Exiguobacterium sibiricum 7-3: one gene and its partner. The main gene of each other region encodes a partner of the protein of the gene in region 2 in a complex. Links are inferred from orthologs where the notes say so. Each region holds a gene or a part of one and is shown on either strand. Other genes may lie near its edges.

What was found. Proteins that work in one complex are often made in the same cells at the same time.
Region 1: the proteins of ptsP (region 2) and P402_RS0103825 are in contact, whole or in part, in an NMR structure (PDB 2MP0), measured with the Escherichia coli proteins. The link is inferred for Exiguobacterium sibiricum 7-3 from one-to-one orthologs.

Annotation. Positions count from the first base shown.
Region 1 is NZ_KK211190.1:568,730-574,785, reverse strand. Bases 343-3,106 are described here. They hold P402_RS0103825 (PTS sugar transporter subunit IIA), read right to left. Parts: upstream 2,095-3,106; coding sequence 1,591-2,094; downstream 343-1,590. Other genes in these bases: P402_RS0103820 (M3 family oligoendopeptidase), read left to right, coding at 2,269-3,106; P402_RS0103830 (ABC transporter ATP-binding protein), read right to left, coding at 667-1,431; P402_RS0103835 (FtsX-like permease family protein), read right to left, coding at 343-680. Outside these bases: more of P402_RS0103835, read right to left, coding at 1-342; more of P402_RS0103820, read left to right, coding at 3,107-3,975; P402_RS0103815 (putative bifunctional diguanylate cyclase/phosphodiesterase), read right to left, coding at 4,164-6,056. UniProt on the Escherichia coli protein: The phosphoenolpyruvate-dependent sugar phosphotransferase system (sugar PTS), a major carbohydrate active transport system, catalyzes the phosphorylation of incoming sugar substrates concomitantly with their translocation across the cell membrane.
Region 2 is NZ_KK211190.1:748,220-756,673, forward strand. What follows is about bases 2,594-5,591. They hold ptsP (phosphoenolpyruvate--protein phosphotransferase), read right to left. Parts: upstream 4,956-5,591; coding sequence 3,231-4,955; downstream 2,594-3,230. Other genes in these bases: P402_RS0104770 (MDR family MFS transporter), read left to right, coding at 2,594-2,912; P402_RS0104780 (leucyl aminopeptidase), read left to right, coding at 5,309-5,591. Outside these bases: ptsG (glucose-specific PTS transporter subunit IIBC), read left to right, coding at 1-1,250; more of P402_RS0104770, read left to right, coding at 1,401-2,593; more of P402_RS0104780, read left to right, coding at 5,592-6,742; P402_RS16980 (hypothetical protein), read left to right, coding at 6,769-6,909; P402_RS0104785 (DUF429 domain-containing protein), read left to right, coding at 6,890-7,558; sporulation integral membrane protein YtvI, read right to left, coding at 7,542-8,454. UniProt on the Escherichia coli protein: General (non sugar-specific) component of the phosphoenolpyruvate-dependent sugar phosphotransferase system (sugar PTS).

The DNA of each region.
Region 1 (6,056 bases), 180 kb from region 2 along the record:
GCAACGACCGTGAAGTGTTCCAGTAACGGTTTTCCAGTCAAGTAGTAGCCGACCCCGATCAACATCACTGATAACACGGCAAGAATCGGATGTACTTTCGGGACTGTCTCCACCTGTTGCTTCGCCTTAAACAGTTCAATCAACGTAAACCGGTAAATCGTCCGGGCTGAACGAAGTGCAATCACAAGGAAGATCGTCAAGAAGACAACAACCGTCTGACCGATTGCACCGGCATTGATTGAAAAATCTGCTTCAATCGTCATCCCCATCACGTACGCCAACAGTTGGACAAAGTACTTCGAAGCAATCGTACCAAGCAAAACTCCAATCAACAGACCAATCAATCCATACCCCATCGTCTCAAGAAACAGCAACTTCGCAATTTGCTGGCGTTCGAGACCAAGTAACGCATACAGCCCGATTTCCTGTTTCCGGCGTCGTAAGAAAAAATCACTCGAATACCAGATGAAAATGGCGGAAAAGAGTGCCAGAATCACACTTGACCCTGTAAAGACCGTCCCGAGTTTCCCGTATAATTCATTAGCCTGCAACATCGCTTCATTGGAGCGGATTGCTAAAAACGTATAGTAAATTAATATCGCAAACGTGACCGCACCGAGATACATCACGTTCTGACGGATGTTCTTTAAATTCCGGAAAGCTAACTTAAACAAGTTCACGAACCACACCTCCGAGTTCACGTTGGACTTCCATGATTTGCTCGAAAAATTCCTTACGTGTCCCAAACTGATGAATTTCCCGGAACAATTCGCCGTCTTTGACGAACAGGACCCGTTCCGCATACGACGCAGTCATCGGATCATGCGTCACCATCAAGATCGTCGCCCCCTGTTCGTTCAGACCGGCCATCGCTTCAAGCAGACCCGTTGCTGATTTTGAATCGAGGGCTCCGGTCGGCTCATCCGCTAAAATCAGTGACGGCTGATGAACGATGGCGCGTGCGGCGGCCGTCCGTTGTTTTTGACCACCCGACAGTTCAGACGGTCGTTTTGCGAGTAACTCCTCGATTCCAAGTTCCCGAGCGACAGATGCGACACGCACCAAGATATCGGCCTTCGGGACCTGTTGTAACGCCAGCGGCAAGGCAATATTTTCTTCGATGGTCATCGTATCGAGCAGGTTGAAATCCTGAAAGATAAAACCGAGCTGTTCCCGCCGAAAGCGGGCCAACTGTTTTTCCTTCATTGCGGTGACCTCTTCCCCGTTAATCTGAATCGTACCGTCCGTCGGTTGATCAATCGTTGACAACAGATTTAACAAAGTTGATTTCCCAGCTCCTGACGGCCCCATGATGCTGACGAATTCTGCATCGTGAATCGTCAGTGTCGTTGGCCGGAGGGCCTCGTGGCGGGCATTTTTCGTATGATAGACTTTCGTAATCTGTTCTGCGTGTAAGATGGCTTTCATCATGTATTCCTCCCGTATTCTTCATGTTGCTTTTAGTATACGAAGCAATATGCCTTTCAAAGAATCGGCTAGACTTTCATTCATCTTACAAAACAGTAAGCTCGGGTATGAGACGACAAAAAATCCCCTCGTCTAGGACAAGGGGACTGATTCGTTGCGAGCTTATTTATGTGTTGCTTTGAAGAGTTCTGTTTCGCCTGCGACAACAGATGTTCCTTCAGCTGGTACTGCAGAAAGTGTAAATTGATCGTGGTTTGTCACGATGATTGGTGTGATTGTTGATGGTGCATTGGCACGGATGAAATCAAGGTCGAACTCAACAAGAACGTCACCGGCTTTGACTTTATCGCCAGACTGAACGTGTGCTGTGAAACCTTCACCTTTAAGGTTAACTGTGTCTAATCCAACGTGGATCAATAACTCAAGTCCGTCTTCGCCTTTAAGACCAATTGCGTGTTTTGTCGGGAAAATCGTTTCGACCGTTGCGTTGATCGGTGAAACAACTTTACCTTCTGTTGGTTCGATCGCGATACCGTCGCCCATCATTTTTTGTGAGAAGACTTGATCGGGTACGTTCTCGATGCTGACGATTTTACCTGTAAGGGCAGAAGCAATTTTCGTGTTTCCTTCATCATTACCACCAAACAATTTTTTAAAGAATCCCATGATACTATCCCTCTACTTTCTCGATCGTTTTCTTCTTAAAGAAGATTCGATTTTTTTATAGGAGCCAGTTAAATACGAACTCGCTCACGTTCTCACAAAAAGCATACGTTTGTAACTCTGGTTTTGCAAGTATTTTTGTGTGATAATAGTTAGAAATCACAAGGAGGCGCTTACATGTTAACATTTTCAGAACTTACATATGTCCGTCCTGACCTGAACGTCCTTGAAACTTCTATGCATGCTGCAATCGCTCGTTTGCGTGAAGCAACAGATGTAGATACAGCAAACAATGCCATCTCTGAGATTAATACCCTTAGAAATCAATTTGAAACAGCCAGTCAATTGGTGGAGATCCGTCACACGATCGATACACGTGATGGGTTTTACGAAACGGAACAAGGTTTCTTTGACGAAGCCGGTCCGGTTTATCAAGGATACGTCTCGAGTTATTATCAAACGTTGACGACTCATCCCCTCCGTTCTTCGCTCGAATCAACATGGGGGAAACAGCTTTTCTTACTGGCGGAAGCAAGTTTGAAGACGTTCTCTGACGCCATCATTCCGAAACTCCAGGAAGAAAATCGTTTGGCAAGTGAATATACGAAGTTGATGTCGGCAGCGCAAATCGAATTTGACGGCAAGACATTGAACTTGTCCCAGTTTGGCCCATACCTACAGTCGGCCGATCGGACTGTCCGAAAAGCAGCTTCTGAAGCGCGTTACGGCTACCTCAAAGAACATGGTGATGCGATTGATACGATTTACGACAAGTTGGTTCATGTCCGGACTGATATCGCGAAGACACTCGGCTTCCCGTCATTCGTCGAACTCGGTTATGCCCGGATGCTTCGTGTCGACTATGATCAATCGATGGTCGAAAACTACCGGGAACAAATTCTCGAGACGATTGTTCCAATCGCCACATCCCTCAAAGAACGTCAGCAACGCCGGATCGGTGTCGATTCCCTTTATTATTACGATGAAGGATTTGCTTTCAAATCCGGAAATGCAACGCCTCAAGGGGAAGAAGCGTTCATCATCGAAGGCGGAAAGAAAATGTACCGCGACATGTCACCGGAAACAAATGAGTTCTTCGAGTACATGTTAGAACGCGGTGCACTCGACTTGACGGCGAAGCCGGGGAAAGCCGGCGGCGGCTATTGTACGTACATTGCCGACGAAAAACTTCCGTTCATCTTCTCGAACTTTAACGGAACAGCCGGTGACATTGATGTCCTGACACACGAAGTCGGACACGCGTTCCAAGTCTATGAAAGCCGTCACTTTACGGTCCCGGAATATGGATTCCCGACGTACGAAGCGTGTGAAATCCATTCGATGTCGATGGAATACTTCGCCTATCCGTGGATGGAAGAGTTCTTCGGGGATCAGACGGCTAAGTATAAGTTCAGTCACCTTGCCGGTGGCGTCACGTTCTTACCTTACGGAGTCGCCATCGATGAGTTCCAACATGTCATCTACAATCAACCGGAACTGACACCAGCAGAACGCCGGACGGCATGGCGTGATATTGAGAAGAAATATCTGCCCCACCGGAACTATGAAGAAAATGATTATCTCGATTCAGGGGCTTGGTGGCACCAGCAAGGGCATGTCTTCGGCAGCCCGTTCTATTATATCGATTACACGCTTGCGCAAGTCTGTGCCTTCCAGTTCTATGCATGGATGGAGCAAGACCGGGAAGCTGCTTGGAAATCATATCTCGAGCTCTGTAAGGCCGGCGGATCGGAAAGCTTCCTGACGCTCGTCGAACGTGCCGGACTGAAATCACCATTCGCTCCTGGAACGGTCGGTGCAGCCGTCGAGCCCATCAAAGCTTATTTATCAGAAACGGATGATCTCGCACTCGACCGTATTTGATTGATTCGCAAGAAAGAACATCAAAAAAACGAACCGAAGGATCCCTTATTAGGGGTATCCCTCGGTTCGTTTTTTGTTGCAATCTGTGATTTCCCTGCAATAACCGAAAGACGGTCACGTTCAAACGAAAAAAGACCGCTTCCTCAAATTAAAGAAGAAACGGTCACCTTGCATAATTTAGCCGGACATCATCCAGACAGTTTGACACCCTCTTGATACCCGTTATACCAGGTCTCAAATTCATCGGCTGGAATCGGACGGGAATAATAGAAACCTTGACCATATTCACAGTCCAGTTTTCGTAAGTTCTCTCCCTGTTCTGCTTGTTCGATTCCTTCCGCCACGACATCATACTTTAACGTATGGGCGAGTCGGATGATTGTCTCGATTAACGGCGCGTTCGAACAGGCATCCGTTCCACTGATAAACGAGCGGTCAATCTTCAGACGTTGAATCGGAAGACGGCTTAAATACGACAAAGAGGAATAGCCGGTACCAAAGTCGTCAATCGCCAGTCGGTAGCCAAGCTGATGCAGCGTCTGCAATGCATCGAATACACGCGTATCGGAAAAGACACCAAAGGATTCTGTAATTTCAAGCTCCATACGTTGCTCAATCCCGGGATAACGATCCCTGACATCGGTCAACAGCTCGACGATCCGTCCGGAAACCAGCTCTTTGACGGATAGATTGGCAGACACACGAAGTGACTCAAGCGGCGTCCCTTCCCATCGTCTGACCTGATTGACAGTTTCCTGAACAACCCACATCCCGATTTCTTCAATCAACATCGATCGTTCGGCAATCGGGATGAAAACGGCTGGACTAATCATGCCGCGCTCTGGATGGAACCAGCGTAGCAAGGCTTCGCATCCGTCGACCGTTTTTGTCTTCAGATTGACTTGAGGCTGATAAAACAGTTGCAGTTCATTTCGGGCAATCGCTTCCCGTAACTCCGCTTCCAGGACAACTGACTCCCGGTATTCTTCACTCATCCACGATTCAAACCAAATCGGTCCACCTGTTTGTTCCCGTTTGGCATGTTGCATCGCGATGTCGACCGAAGACAGCAGCGATGTCACCGCGACCGCGTCATCCGGATAACGGACCATACTCATGCTGATGCTGACATCGATTTTTTCACCATCAATTTGATAAGGACGTTCCAAGATTGTTTTAAGGTCCCGGTAATCAACGATCTCCTGTTGGAAGATCAAGACGGCAAACTCATCGCCGCCGATCCGGGCTGCCGAACCTGTACCGATGAAATGATGCCGTAAACGATTCGCCAGTTCCTTTAAGATTTGATCTCCGGCACTGTGCCCGTAGATATCATTGATACGTCTGAACTGGCGTACACCGATCGTGACCAGCTCTCCCGGCTGTGGCGCAGCGATTGCTTCTTCCATCTTTTGTTCAAACCCGTTCCGGTTCAACAAGGATGTCAGCACATCATACAATGCCAATTGCGTAATCCGCTCTTCTCGTTTGAATTGATCCGTCTCGTCATGACAGGTCAAATAAAGTGCCGTCCCGGTGTCATTTTTCGAGGGGACATGAATGATGTTGACGAACATATTTCGGATGTCTTGTTTGAAAATCATTTGGCAACGGATTGTCTGACTGTATCCTTCAATCGCCCGATTGAGTGCCCGTCGAAACCGATTTAAATCTGCCGGATGAATCAGTTCTTCAATCGTCATCAATTCAGATGATTGGGCCAGGTGTTTGAAACGGTCGTTACTACTAAGCAATTGAAAATCAGACGACAGCGCGACGATTGGATTCGTATTTTGAGAAAATAAGGACTCAATTTCTGCTTTCTTTTGTTTGATTTCCTTCGTTTTTTTATCGTTATAATCCAACAATCCAGAAATGATCGTCGTCATTGTCCGGAAAGCTGCGACGACAGGATGAAAGTCATTTGATTCCGGCACCTGATGATGCGACTGCTTCGGACCTTCCGCAAAAAAGTCTGCTTCTGCCTGTAAAATATGTAAGTCCTTTTGGAATGCCCGCAATAAGGATAACGTTAACCAAAGCAGCAACAGGATGACACAACAAGTTGCAACAAACATCAA
Region 2 (8,454 bases):
ATCCGTTCATGATGTTTGGACTTCCTGCTGCCTGTCTGGCAATGTATCATACTGTTGCGAAGGATCGCCGGAAAGCCGTTGAAGGGTTATACTTCTCGGCTGCCCTGACCTCTTTCCTGACAGGGATCACTGAGCCTGTTGAGTTCTCATTTGTTTTCGTTGCACCATTATTGTTTGCAGTCCATGCTGTTTTTGCCGGATTATCCTTCATGATCATGGACATTTTGAACGTCAAGATCGGGATGACTTTCTCCGGAGGACTGATTGACTACACGTTGTTCGGTATTTTACCAAACCGGACTTCCTGGTGGCTCGTCATCCCGGTTGGTCTCGTATTCGCCGTCATTTATTACTTTGGTTTCCGTTTCGTCATCCAGAAATTTGATCTGAAGATTCCTGGACGCGAAGCGATTCAGGAAGGTGCTGCCGCATCGACGACGACGGCTGGCGAACTGCCGTATGAAATTCTCCAAGCGTTTGGCGGGGCTTCAAACATCAAACACTTGGATGCCTGTATTACACGACTCCGGATTACCGTTAATGATAAATCAGGTGTCAACAAAGATCGCTTGAAACAGTTGGGTGCTGCCGGTGTCCTCGAAGTCGGGGATAATGTCCAGGCAATCTTTGGTCCGAAATCAGATGGTATTAAGACCGAGATGGCAGAAATTATGAACGACCCGAACTATCAACCACCTGCTAAACCGGAAGCCGATCCGATTCCACAAGTCCCGACAGGAGCGGAAGCGCGGACCGATGACCGGTCAGGCTTAGCCGGAACAGATGGTGCATATGTTCCGAGTGAAGGATACGTCTCGCCACTCAGTGGTGTGATTCGTTCACTCGATGACGTTCCGGATCAAGTCTTCTCCGGACGGATGATGGGTGACGGTTATGCGATTGAGCCGACAGAAGGGTACGTCGTTTCTCCTGTTTCCGGTGAAATCACGACGTTCTTCCCAACGAAACACGCGATTGGTATTCTTGCCGATAATGGAGATGAAATCCTGATTCATATCGGTATTGATACAGTATCACTTGAAGGAAAAGGATTTGAAGCGCTAGCGAAGGCAGGGGATCGGGTCGAACCGGGTTCACCGTTGCTGAACGTTGATCTAGAACAAATCCGACCGCTTGTCCCATCACTCCTGACACCGATTATCGTCACGAACAGCGGCGACCGGAAAGTTTCGGTCGATGTCGGGAAAACAGTTGAAGCCGGTGAAAAGATTTCGTATGACATTAAATAAGAATTGATACGATAAACACGATTCCATTTTTGGGGAATCGTGTTTTTTACATACAGCGAACATTTAACGATGAGATTTTGCACATACGATGATACAATGAATAAGCTATTATGAAGATTAGCTATTTTTTGAAAAGAAAGAGGTGAGTCGATGGCTACGACTTCGACGAAAACACGCTACGTCGTGTTAGGGTTATTGATCGGGATTTTGGTAGCGGCAATGGATAATACCATCGTTGCGACTGCGATGCCGACAATCGTCAGTGAATTAAACGGTTTTGATCAATATGCATGGGTCACATCGGCCTACATGATTGCGACTGTGGCCGGGATGCCGATTTTTGGTAAATTGAGTGATATGTACGGTCGGAAACGATTCTTCCTATTTGGAATGTTACTGTTCATAGCAGGAAGCATTCTTTGCGGGATGGCCGACTCGATTGTTGAACTTTCCGTTTATCGTGCCGTTCAAGGTTTGGGTGGCGGTGCTTTAATGCCAATCGCCTTTACCATCATCTTTGATATTTTTCCGCCTGAAAAACGCGGGAAAGTCAGTGGATTGTTTGGGGCCGTCTTCGGAATTTCAAGTATCTTTGGTCCGTTACTTGGGGCCGTATTAACGGATGCGATCAACTGGCGTTGGGTCTTTTATATCAATATTCCGCTAGGGATTTTGGCATTAACACTCGTTTCCCTGTTTTACAAGGAGTCACCGGTGCATCGGACACAAAAAATCGATTATGCTGGAGCCGTGACGTTGGTTGCCGGACTTGTCCTATTTTTGCTGGCACTTGAAATGGGTGGAAAGGATTATGCGTGGAACTCACCGCAAATCCTTGGTTTGTTTGGAGCGGCTCTCGTTGCCTTCATCATTTTTGGCTTCATCGAACGTCGCGCAGCCGATCCGGTCATCACGTTCAGTTTATTTAGACGGCAATTGTTTGCAGCGACACAAGGCGTAGCCTTCTTTTACGGATTCGTCTTCATCTCTGCCAGTGTCTTTATTCCAATCTTTGTCCAAGGTGTATTTGGTGGCAGTGCGACCAACTCGGGTCTGATTTTGATGCCGATGCTGATTGCATCCGTCGTCTCGGCCCAACTTGGTGGAAGATTACCGAATAAATACGGATTCCGGAATGTTATGCTCGTTTCGGCAGTCTTCTTCTTGTTAGGGGTCTATCTGTTAAGCACGATGTCCCTTGAAACATCGAGAACAGCCATCACGATTTACATGATTATTTTAGGTTTTGGTGTCGGATTCAGCTTCTCTTTACTCAACTTGGCAAGTATCAACGGGATTGAGATGCAGCGTCGGGGAGCCGCTACTTCGATGGGATCAACGTTCCGAACGATTGGGATGACGCTCGGCGTAACAGTTCTTGGAATTGTTCAATCACGGACGTTTTCATCGACAATCAGTGAACAGTTGCCGGGTGGCAATGCACCGGATGGCGGACAATTCCCGACGGCTTCAGCCCTTGCGAAGATGCCGCCGGAAGTAGCGAATGCCATCAAGTCATCACTTGCGGAATCGATTTCGTCGGTCTATTTGTGGGCCTTGATTCCAGCAGTGCTCGGCGTTATCTTTGTCTTCTTGATGGGGAATGAACGACCAACCTTAAAAGAAGGACAAGGCGAACGACCGAAAACAAAGCAAGCATAAAAAGAAGATCAACGAACAAAATTTGACTCAAAAGAAATCATTTGGATATGCACTCGCTTTCCTCAGGCGAGACACAAGCCAGTTTTCCTGCCCCGTTTGGACAGGAAAGCGGGTCTTGTTTGTCTCTGACAGCGCAGTTTACATCTGCGCTTTTTCCTGTAGGAGTCTCGTGCATCAAAAGATTTCTTTAAAGCAAAAACAGAGGGACGGATTTTAAAATCCGTCCCTTATTTGTGTTGCACAATACTAGAGAGAAGCAGTAACTTCTTTTGACGCGACAAAAAAACACGTCCCGAGATGGGACGTGTCCGAAACACCTTATTTTTTGATATCGAATGTCGTGCTGAGGAAGTTGACGACGTCTTCCGCTGTATCCATATCGAGTACTTCTTCGACGATTGCTTCACACTCTGCTTTGTTCAAGCGCGTCATTAAGCTGCGTGCGCGAAGGACAGAAGAAGCGGACATCGAGAATTCGTCGAGTCCGAGTCCGAGAAGGATTGGAAGCGCGAGTTCTTCTCCAGCCATCTCACCACACATGCCGACCCATTTGCCTGCTTTATGTGCTTCTGTGATGACGTTGTTTAAGAGGTTCAAGATTGCCGGGTTGAACGGTTGGTAGAGATATGAAACTTTCTCATTCATCCGGTCAGCTGCCATCGTGTATTGAATCAAGTCGTTTGTTCCGACTGAGAAGAAGTCGACTTCTTTCGCGAATTGTTTCGCCATGACAGCTGTTGATGGAATCTCGACCATCATACCAACTTCGATGTCTTCAGAAACCGTCACGCCTTCTGCTTGAAGATTCGCTTTTTCTTCGAGGAGAAGTGCTTTTGCTGCACGGAATTCTTCAAGTGTCGCAATCATCGGGAACATGACAGCGAGTTTTCCGTACGCACTTGCCCGGAGAAGGGCGCGGAGCTGTGTCCGGAAGAGATCTGTTTGGTCCAGGCAAAGACGGATCGCACGGTACCCGAGGAACGGGTTCATCTCATGCGGGAGATCGAGGTAAGACAATTCTTTGTCGCCGCCGATATCAAGTGTCCGGATGACAACTTTTTTATCGCCCATCGATTCGAGAACCGTTTTGTATGCCGTGAACTGCTCGTCTTCTGTCGGGAACGTTTCAGCGTCCATGTAGAGGAACTCTGTCCGGTATAATCCGACTGCTTCCGCACCGTTTTCGAGAACACCTTTTACATCGTTTGGTGTTCCGATGTTCGCTGCGAGCTCGACGTGATGACCGTCCGCTGTGACTGTTTTTTCGTTTTTAAGTTTTTTCCATTCTTCTTTTTGAGCGATATACGCTGAACGTTTTTCTTCATATTCTGCGATTTGGTCGCTTGAAGGGTTGACGATGACGTCACCTTCCGTACCGTCAAGAATCAAGAAATCACCGTGTTTGACTTCCGTCAAGACGACTTTTGTTCCGACGACAGCCGGAATTTCAAGAGAACGGGACATGATCGCCGAGTGCGAAGTCCGTCCACCGATGTTCGTAGCAAATCCTTTTGCATACTTCCGGTTAAGTTGTGCTGTATCTGAAGGTGTTAAGTCTTCTGCAATGATGATGACTTCTTCATTGATCTGAGCTGGTGTAACGAACGTGATACCGAGCAAGTGGGCCATCGTCCGTTTCGTGACGTCACGGACATCGGCTGCACGCTCACGCATGTATTCGTTGTCCATTGACTCAAAAATCATGACCATCATCTGTGACACTTCATCAAGTGCTTGAGCGGCATTGGTTTTCTCATCGTCGATTTTCGCGTTGACCTGACTCACGATTTCCGGGTCTTCCAAGATCAAGAGGTGAGCTGAGAAGATTTCCGCTTTGTCTGCACCGAGTTCTTTTAATGTGTTTTCACGGATGATTTCAAGTTCACCCTTCGACTTAACGATAGCGGCCTGGAAACGTTCCTTTTCAGCTGCCGAGTCCTCGATTTTATTCGTCGGAATGTCAAAGACAGGTGTTTCCATTACGAATGCCTTTGCAATCGCAATCCCTGCAGAAGCGCCAATTCCTTTGATGTGCTGTGCCATGTGCATTACCCTCTTTTCAGTAAGTTTTTTCGCCGCAGCGACGTCATTTCTTTGCTATCTATAGATACCCATAAACGCATCTCTCTTAACGGGTCGCTTGCGGACTCTCCCTTTGAATGAAAACGTAGACATTTCTGTCGTTGCCAAATGACCGTTTGCTAGAAGTGCCTGTCCTTTTCACCTGTTTAATCCTATCACATTGTGAAACGGGCAACAATTGTTTGAAACGCTCCAAATCGACAAATTAAAGAACGTCTTTTTTGAGAGCGGTTTCATTTGTCCTGAAGGCTATTAGTTGGAAAATCAGATCAAACGCTTCATACTAATACGTATCACTAAAGGGGGATTTGAATATGCGATGGAATCAAGTAGATCCACAAGCTCATGTCGAAGTACTCGTTGTCGGTATTTCAGGAAACCAACCGGTCGAAGAACGGATCCGGTCACTTTATCCGGATCGTTTGGATGAATGGGTACGCCGAGGGGATATCTCAACGAAACAAGGAGAACTCCGCTTGTTGCCAACGCTGACGGGAACTGTGGAACGTGTGTTGTTCGTCGGTCTCGGGAAAGCCGAAGGACTTACGACGGACAGCCTTCGCCGACTATTCGGAAAAGCGGCTCAGTTCTTGAAAGCACGCCAGTTATCCAAAGTGACGATTGATGCAACGACTTTCCCAGGTCAACCGGTCGAACTGATTGCTGAGACGTTTGGCTTAGCTACATATGAAGTCAAACATTATAAAACAAATACCCACGCAACGTATGACCTGGATTTAACGATCTGGTCAGAGGCAGGAGATCAGGATGTTGTACGTGGGGAAGCACTTGCGCAAGCGACTAATCTCGCACGACGTCTCGTCACGATGCCGGGGAACTTGTTGACGGCACCTGCTTTGGCGGATGAAGCCCGCTTTATTGCCGAACGTCACGGACATGATTTAAAAATTCTTGAAAAAACAGATATGGAAGCGCTTGGAATGGGTGCATTGCTCGCCGTCAATCAAGGGTCGACGATTCCACCGAAGCTGATTGTCCTTGAATACAAAGGAGCAGGCGATGATGTCCCGATTGCAGTCGTCGGAAAAGGGGTCACCTTCGATACAGGCGGTTACTCGATCAAACCAAAAGACGGGATCGTTGGGATGAAAGGCGATATGGGAGGAGCAGCAGCGGTTCTCGGATTGTTTGAAGCGCTCGGTCAACTTAAACCGAATGTAAACGTCTTGGGAGTCATTCCGGCGACGGATAACATGATTTCCGGTGACGCGTTCAAACCGGATGATGTCATCACGTCGATGGCAGGAAAAACGATCGAGATCCTGAACACGGATGCGGAAGGACGACTTGTCCTGGCAGACGCTGTCACCTATGCCAAAGAATATAAACCGAAGATGATCATCGATCTTGCGACGCTGACAGGCGGCGTGTTGGTGGCACTCGGAACAGAAATCACCGGGGCATTGACGAACGATGCCGCATTGTACGAACGGTTCGAAGCCGTGACGCAAGAAACAAACGAGATGGTCTGGCAGATGCCGTACGTCGATCAGTTCATCAAGCAGGTCCGACGCTCCGATGTCGCAGATTTAAACAACTCACCGGGACGAATGGGACATATGATTTTCGGTGGTGCCTTCGTCGGTGAATTTGTCGGTGAGACGCCATGGCTCCACCTCGATATCGCCGGAACGTCCGAACAAAAAGCCGCGACGGAGCTTGGTCCAAAAGGGGCGACCGGTGTCATGGTCCGCAGTCTGTATCATTTCGTCGAACGCGAAAAATGATACGTGTCAACAGTGTTCTCATTTTAGTGACCATCATCGGTATCATCTGGTACCTGGATTCACGGGAACAGATTCCTTTGGCGGTAGCGACTTTTTTCGGCGTCTTTACGACGTTATCGCTCCTCAAGAGTCTGCGGGAGAAGTCCAATGGACGTCACCGGAATTGATGCGGCGAAAGCCGGATGGGTGGCTGTATCGATTCGAGACGGTCAGTTTTCCTGGACGGTCGCTTCTTCACTCGACGAAATCGAATGTGGAACCCGGACCTATATCGATATGCCGATTGGACTGGAAGAAGACAAACGCCGGGTGGTCGATCAGTTGTTACGGGAAGAATTGAAGCCCGGCCGAACGAGCAGTGTCTTTAATGCCCCGTTGCGTGAAGCACTGGAGCAAGCCGGTTATCCGGAAGCAAACGATTATTCGAAGCAACAGGCAGGATTTGGTCTATCGAAACAGGCATGGTATTTGTTACCGAAAATCCAGCAGGTGCGGACCTGTTATCGACCGGGCATGATGGAATCTCATCCGGAAGTCTGTTTTGCCCGCCTGACCGGTCATCCGGCACGTCACAGTAAACGGACGGTCGAGGGAGTGGCGGAACGGATCGTATTGTTGCAACGGTACAACTGTCCGGCTTACTGGGAGCTGACTGTCCGCGGTGTCGCGACAGACGACTGGATTGATGCCTGTCTGCTTGCAGTTGCCGCGACGTTACCAGCAGTCTATATGCCGGCTGATCGACCAGTCGATGCGGCCGGATTTCCGTTATATGCAGCACTACCTAAAAAAATCACCTTCACCGAAATGGTGTAGGTGATCCTTTGATAAAGTCCCAAAGATAATGAAAAATGCGGGCGTTGTGTAACGCTTTGATGATGACCGCAATCAATGGACCTAAAATCAATCCAAAGACGCCGAACACCTGAATCCCGACAAATAAGGCGATCAAGGCAGTGATGGGTTGAATACCGATATTATCGCCGACGATTTTAGGTTCCATGATATTACGTTGTAAGATGACAACCCCGTACAGGATGGCGAGACCGATAGCGAGTCCTGTATTTCCCGTAATGATGGAATAGGCGATCCAAGGCAAAAAGACGGAGCCGGTTCCAAGGTAGGGCAAGATATCAAAAAATGCCGCGATGAACGCGATGGCAAACGGATGCTCGACCCCGATGATCAACAGTCCGATCAGGACGATGAAAAAGGTAATTGTAATCAACGTCAGTTGCGCTTTGATGTAACCGAATAAAGCGGACCGGAGACTTGTGACGACCGATTCGGCACGGGCGAACCACGGCAACATTTCGTATTGCTTCAACCGGATTTCATACTTGTGCCAGTCTTTTGAGATGAAGAACCAGGCGAGCAAGACGATGACTAAAATCAATGCGATGGAGGGTAATGTCGCTAAAATCGTCTGCAACATCCCGGCGACACTTTTCGAACCCTCACCAATCGCACTGGCAAGCGAACTGCCGAGGGACTGGATACTGTTTTGGACGGTGTTTTGCTGTGACGGTTCAAGCGAGCGAAGGGCTTCCGACGCATCATTCCAAATCGGTGCCAGTTTTTCGTTGTAGAGCTTTTGAAAATAAAGACTCAGCTCCTGGATTTGTGCCGGTAGTTGGTTAGCGACAAAAACAAGTCCACGAATCAACTGCATGATGATTAAAACGAGTGAGCCGATTAACAAACCGCTCATT